3 regions of the Bacillus sp. SRL337 genome follow, and region 2 is predicted to be linked to each of the others. Evidence: predicted binding sites of a transcription regulator. Region 2 holds the regulator's gene; each other region holds the start of a gene.
What was found. The regulator Rex, encoded in region 2, represses fermentation and respiration genes when NADH is low (regulators of the CRP and FNR family bind a similar motif). The targets are predictions, from matches to a motif close to TTGTGAAATATTTCACAA.
Positions count from the first base shown of each region.

Region 1 (2,265 bases), 520 kb from region 2:
ACCATTGATAACATTACGAAGATAAATGATTGGATTGCACCAACAAATATCGAGAAACCTTGCCATGCCAGCATCGGTAATACTGCCGCAAGAGTTCCGCCTACGCCTGTGGCTAGGCTTCCTGCCAGTAATGTAAGCAGGATCTCACCAGCGTAGATGTTTCCGTAAAGACGAAGACCCAATGTGAGGGTGTTTGCAAATTCCTCAATAACTTTCAGCGGGAACAAGAACCACATAGGTTTAAAGAAATCTTTTCCGTATTCACCGAAACCTTTCATTCTCACACCGTAATAGTGTGATAGACCCACAACGAGCACCGCCATCGTTAATGCGATGGTAGGATCAGCTGTCGGTGATTTCCACCAGAGTTCGTGATCGATGACCACTGAGAATGGAAGACCTAACATGTTAGATACAAAGATGTACATAATCAATGTTATACCGAGGATATGGAACCTTCCTCCGGTTTTCCAGTCCATATTGCTTTTGATGATATTTTTGACGAAGTCCATGATCCATTCCATGAAATTTTGAATACCAGTTGGTTTCATGGCCATTCGCCGGGTTGATACAACGGCAAGCAGGAACACTATCGCACTTGCTACTGTGATCATTAATACATTTGCCAAGTTAAAGGTTAGTCCCAGAAACTCAGCAGTAGGATTTTCATGATGCAATGAAATTCACCTCTCTTCCCCGCTATTTATGAAGTTGAAGCTGCTGAATCAAATAATCTATCATAATGACAAGATAGGATGTCATTAATCCAATAACAACGCTCAGAAGATGAAATGTGTCCGGGTATTCCATCGCAACGATCACTGCGAAAGCCGCGCCGGCCATGCGTGAAAACGTTCCCAAAGAACGAACTTTTTCTCCTGCCAGGACCTTATCCCCGAATCTGACTGTCCTTTTGACCATGACCCAGTGATTGAACAAGCTGATGCCAGTCCCGAGTATGAGTCCGAGGAAGACTGATTGATAGTCTGTGAATCCCCAGCCAAGAACATAGATAGAGAGCAGGAAGAGTATGTACTTGCGATGTCTGATGAACATCTGTTGAATTTCCGGCATATTAGTCTCCTGAAAAGTAAGTACGGACTGTACGGAGCATTGCATATATTCCTGTTGCTAGTCCAAGGAGTAGTCCGATTACTAAAAAAAGTGGTGCGGTATCCAGGTAGCTGTCGAGCCATCTTCCTCCGAAGATACCAATCAGCATGGATCCGACAAGTTGCGAGAGAATGGCTGTGTATAAAGCCATGGCTTGTAACGGGCGTCTATTACGTTGACGCATAGGCATCCCTACATTTCCGGGGATTTGCGGTAAATCTTTTACACTGGCAAAGCTAGAATAAAAGACCTTATTGAATATGGTGATGGTTGTGAAAACCCTATCATTTCATATCCTTTGTAAGCATACAATAGGGTAGAAATGATGTCAATGAGTTAGAGTGAAAAAGTTCACAACCTTGCCACGCGTTCCTGAATTGTTCACAAAATCATCAAATTTGTGAAAAAACACTGAATTCATGTGACTATTTCATTATATAGGAATAGGATGAATGTTTTAAAGAATAAGTTGGATTGTAAAAAATTCCACTTATGCTGTTCGGTGGAAGATTTAGCGGAGGATTGCCTGTTCCAGGATCCTTAGTGATAAAAAATTTCATAAAAATAATTAACTGTTATCGCATAGATTCCCCATAGGTGCTACAAGTTCTCACACTCACCAGGGAGAGTAGTTCTTTTCTTTCCCAAATAAAATGGAAGCAGATTGCCTACTTCCATTACCGGTACCATTCTATCAAGTTCTTCTGATAATCCTCCTCACCGCTTTCCCTTACAAATGCGACGGCGTAGAAAGGCTTCCCTTTTATATAAGAAGGAAGTTTTATTTGGTTGCTGTTCATTCCGTGGCCAGCCTGGCGTCTTTGTTCCAGGATCGTTAGCAGCTGCATGGTTTCCTGATCATATAGCGCGAGTGTGAACTCTTCCGCACCGCCTGGCAGATAGGCTTCGTATCGCAGCGTATCGGGAGCATCACCCGGGACAGCAGCGAATCCCATGATCCGGGGGTAATCCGGTGTACCTGCTGCAATGAGATAGGGAAGTGAATATTCATTGCTCCCTTCTTCAAGTAAGAGCCTTCCTTCCCACAGAGCATGTTCTTCCGGGAGTTTTTTTACGATTGCCCGCACTGTTACGATTTTTTCCTCACCAGGCTTTAAGTCGAAGCTTAAAGGCAGTTCCCAGCGCAGGGGA
Region 1 is NZ_OZ481793.1:4,430,723-4,432,987, forward strand. It holds gene atpB (F0F1 ATP synthase subunit A) at 1-677, opposite strand, end outside; gene AC4E8A_RS22190 (ATP synthase subunit I) at 700-1,074, opposite strand; gene AC4E8A_RS22195 (AtpZ/AtpI family protein) at 1,076-1,297, opposite strand; gene AC4E8A_RS22200 (S8 family serine peptidase) at 1,791-2,265, opposite strand, start outside.
Region 1: the regulator Rex is predicted to act here: its motif matches at 1,453-1,470, upstream of AC4E8A_RS22195 (AtpZ/AtpI family protein).

Region 2 (2,265 bases):
TTCATTTATGCCGATTACCTGCTGGATATTCAGTTCATTCGATAAATTCATCATGAATTTGACTACGTACGGGAAGAGAATGAAGTACGAGAACGACAATCCTCCGAGAAATAACAGCAGTGAAATCGGGATATAGCTTAGTGTTACCTTTCTTTCTCTATCCAGCAAGCCCGGACTAATGAAAGCCCACAGTTGGAAAAGAATGAGCGGGGATGTGAGGATCAAAGAAATGAACACCATCATCTCCAGATAGATTTTCAATGGATCTGTCAGTCTGAAAGCATTCATGGTCAGTTCCTTCGCTTCATCCGCATGCTGCAGATATCTGATCAGCGGTTCAGCAAGAAAGAAACTGCCTATAAACGCCAACAAGAAGAAAACGACTACAAACATGAGTCGTTTCCGGAGTTCTCCTATATGTTCGTAAACTGTCATTTCATTATGACTCATAGCGTTCAATCCTTACATTTTACTTAGCATCTTTATTTTTATTATCATCGTCGTCATCTGCTAAGCCTTTTGTTGCGTTTTTAAATTCACGCAAAGTATTTCCTGCTGCTTTACCCAATTCCGGCAATTTCTTCGGTCCGAAAATTAATAGAGCAACAATTGCGATCAATATGAGGCTACCTGGTCCTAGTGGCATAACGCTCACCTCCTTGTTCTATCATAACTTATCGGCTTTGCTTTTGCTATTATGTTCTATTTTCTTCTTGTGACATTTCGGTGTCATCTTCAGAATAATTTTTCAAGAAATAGACCAGCGACTGGAGCTCTACAGCCAAATCAATATGATGGATTCTGATCTGCTCCGGGGCAGTCAGCCTGGCAGGGGTGAAGTTCAAGATGCCCTTGATATTTGCCTGTACCAGCCTGTCGGTGATATTCTGGGCAGCACCTGCCGGAACCGTCATGATAGCCACTTCGATTCCATTATCCTCAAGATGCTTCTCCATGTCATCCAGACTGTACACCGGTACATCCCCAATGACTGAACCAACCTTTTCCGGATCGACATCGAATGCCATTTCAATTTTTGTGTTATTATTTTTTATAAAGTTGTAGTGTAAAAAGGCTGTTCCAAGATTTCCGACACCTATCAGCACGACTTTTGTCAAAGCATCCTGGTCGAGCGTTTTGCTGAAGAAAGATAGCAGGTAGTTAACATTGTACCCATACCCCTTCTTTCCTAATGCACCAAAGTACGAAAAATCTCTCCTGATCGTTGCGGAGTCTACTTTTACCGCTTCACTCAGCTCTTTTGAGGAAACTCTCTGTTTTCCTGAAGAGTGTAAGTTTTTGATAAATCTATAGTATAACGGCAGCCGTTTAGCTGTCGCTTGTGGAATCTTTGTACTTTCCTGATTCATTGCTATTCCCCCACGTTAAATTCGCTTGAGCTTTTTTAGCTTACCTCTCACTCCATCTATACTGACAACGCTTCCAAATGAACATGCGAAATCATCCTTTTCATTTTGTGCTTGTTACAGCCATATGTCAATTCCATTTAATGGCATTCCTTGCATTCCCTCTGTTTCCGTCTCTATTATCATACACTATTTTGCATATCCTGTCTGTCTTGCACGTGGCTTCCGCTTCCGTCCTCATTGATTTTAAGATACACTATACTAATAGAACCTTGAATAACCCAGCATGTTTTCCGTACTCTTTTTCTAAGTCTTTTTTTCGCATAAATGGTTGCTTCCGGAAAAATTCCTAAAACCGGATGTAGAATTTTTTTAAATAGGTCCTTTGACTTTGCATTAAAGCGCTACAAAGTTTACGAAAGAGCCCTTCCCAAAAATTAGAGCCTACTATTTAGAGGTGAATAAATTGATATTATTACAAGTGAATCAAATCGTAAAATCCTTCGGGGCCGATGTGATTCTATCCAATATTAAACTTGAAATCCAAAACCGTGACCGCATTGCTCTTGTCGGGCGAAACGGTGCCGGTAAATCTACCTTATTAAAGATTATTTCCGGTCAGCTCTCCTATGATTCAGGAGAGATCATCAAACCTAAAGAAGTCTCCATCGGTTATCTCGCTCAGCATACCGGCCTGGAATCCGGCTTATCGATCTGGGAGGAGATGCTATCCGTTTTTGACGGCCTCCGTAAGATGGAACAAGACCTTCGGAAACTCGAACAGGAAATGGCTGATCCCTCCGTTTACGAGAATCAGGATAAGTATAATAGAATCCTGAAAGATTATGATACCATTCAGGTGAAATTCAAAGAATCCGGCGGTTATCAGTTTGAAGCC
Region 2 is NZ_OZ481793.1:291,774-294,038, reverse strand. It holds gene tatC (twin-arginine translocase subunit TatC) at 1-450, opposite strand, end outside; gene AC4E8A_RS01570 (twin-arginine translocase TatA/TatE family subunit) at 470-646, opposite strand; gene AC4E8A_RS01565 (redox-sensing transcriptional repressor Rex) at 696-1,370, opposite strand; gene AC4E8A_RS01560 (ABC-F family ATP-binding cassette domain-containing protein) at 1,834-2,265, shown strand, end outside.

Region 3 (2,265 bases), 2.0 Mb from region 2:
CATAAGGATATCAATCGATACAAGATACGTTAACTGCTCACCTGTCAGTCCAAGTGCACCGCCGACAATCAAAGGAACTATGACCGCTCCTGCATACATGGCCAGTACATGCTGGATAGCCAGTGATGATAATTTCAGCCGGTTCATACTAATACCTCCTCTGAAAATTCAACTCTGCCATTTTGTAATGTTTGAATCCTAGCAAGGGATTCAACCCAGTAACCTTTTTCTCTCAACATTTTACCGCCGTCCTGAAATGCTTTCTCTATCACGATTCCTATCCCTGCAACCGAAGCCCCAGTCTTTTCAACTATAGAAATCAAGCCTTCAGCAGCTTGTCCGTTGGCAAGAAAATCATCAATGATGAGCACGGTGTCATCTTCTTTTATATATTTTTCAGAAATGGTAATGGTATTGGTCTCTTGTTTTGTGAATGAGTAAACCTCGGCAGTCAGCAACCCCTCCTGTAAGGTAAGGGATTTGCGCTTTCTGGCAAATACAAGGGGAACATTAAGTATCAGGGCAGCCATCACTGCCGGTGCTATTCCGGAAGATTCAAGTGTGACCACCTTGGTAATGCCTTCTCCAGCAAAACGGCTGGCAAACTCCTCACCTATCTCTTTCATCAATACAGGATCAACCTGATGGTTCAAGAAGGAATCGACTTTCAGAACTGAATCAGATAGCACGCTGCCTTCTTGGGTGATCTTCATTTCTAACATTTTCATTTCCAATCTCCTCCTTCTGCCCTTTCCTCCATAAAAAAGGCTCAAGGGCATCACACTCACAACATGAGTGAGACAATGCCTTTGAGCCTTTTTAAAAAACCAAAGAAAAACAGAGTGGAAACCATTCCGTTCATTGCTCACTCATAGTCAGACAATTTACGGTCATCCGGTAGAAACTTGCGGGCCATATTCCCGCGATTATATGAGTAAGTGATATGAATTTAATTACTAGTATATCAGTTCATTCTAAGAATTCAACCCTTTTTTTCAATTAACCCGAACAATAAATTGTTTTATCATAAAATCATTCGTCAAAAAGGGTTTTCGGGAGACCTTCATCTTCACACATTCTTCACAAATAACCATTAAAGGTGTGACATTTATCACAGATTTTTATTCTGTTCATCCCTATCATAGGTAACAAGATCATGTAACTCATGAAAGGAGTGACCGGCATGGCAAACCCGCAGTTGAACCATAACCCAAAAGGAAAGCATGAGGAGTATTCCTCATTGAAAGGCACGTTGACTGCCGTATTGATTCTTGGGATATTTCTTATTTTCAGCTGGTTTGGAGTTTTTTATATTTTCATAGACCGTTTCTAAGTGGAAGGAGAAGATTGTTATGCATATGCACCGTTACGAAAAATGGTGGCTTGCTCTAGGTACTGGCTCTCTTATTATTTTCTTATTTATTTTGGGTATCAGCGCATTTCATTCAGGTCATACCCCTCCAAGCGCTCAAGCGTATATCGATCCGGAGCAGGTCGATCAAATTGCTCCATTCAGTGAACCCGGCTTGAAAAAAGTTGAAGGCAGGGAATGGGATTACGAGCTGGTGGTCGTTGGCTCTGCCTTTTATTACTTCTCGGGAGAAGAAATAAAGATTCCTTTAAATTCCCGCGTAAAAATTATCGCGACTACAAAAGATGTCGTGCACGGATTTGAAGTGGCAGGAACCAACATTAATATGATGCTTGAACCAGGATTTATCAGTGAATATGTTACAACATTTGATAAAGCAGGTGAATACCTCGTTTTATGCAATGAGTACTGCGGAGTCGGTCACCATACGATGAAAACAATGATTAAGGTGGTGGAATAAGATGCTGGCTAAAGTTGATTGGAAAGATGCGCGTTTAGCAATGGCTCATATATATGTGGCCTTTATCGCACTGGCATTAGGGGGGCTGGCAGGATTGCTCCAGGTTTTGGTCCGGTCAGGCAGATTTACTCTTCCAGCGAACATTGGTTACTATCAGGTATTGACGGTTCATGGCGTTCTCTTAGGACTTGTACTTACTACCTTTTTTATAATAGGGTTCCAACACGCGGCCATTTCACGGACTTCAGGTATGTATCGTAAACGCTCAAGGATAACTGGTTGGATTGGATTTTGGATCATGCTGCTTGGGACTGCCATGGCTGCAACAATGATTCTTTTGAATGAAGCAACCGTCCTTTATACTTTCTATGCACCCCTTCAAGCTCACTGGATTTTTTATCTCGGCTTAACCTTTGTGGTTGTCGGAAGCTGG
Region 3 is NZ_OZ481793.1:2,955,245-2,957,509, forward strand. It holds gene AC4E8A_RS15080 (nucleobase:cation symporter-2 family protein) at 1-147, opposite strand, end outside; gene AC4E8A_RS15085 (xanthine phosphoribosyltransferase) at 144-728, opposite strand; purine riboswitch at 853-954, opposite strand; gene AC4E8A_RS15090 (cytochrome c oxidase subunit 2A) at 1,184-1,333, shown strand; gene AC4E8A_RS15095 (cupredoxin domain-containing protein) at 1,353-1,832, shown strand; gene AC4E8A_RS15100 (b(o/a)3-type cytochrome-c oxidase subunit 1) at 1,834-2,265, shown strand, end outside.
Region 3: the regulator Rex is predicted to act here: its motif matches at 1,100-1,117, upstream of AC4E8A_RS15090 (cytochrome c oxidase subunit 2A).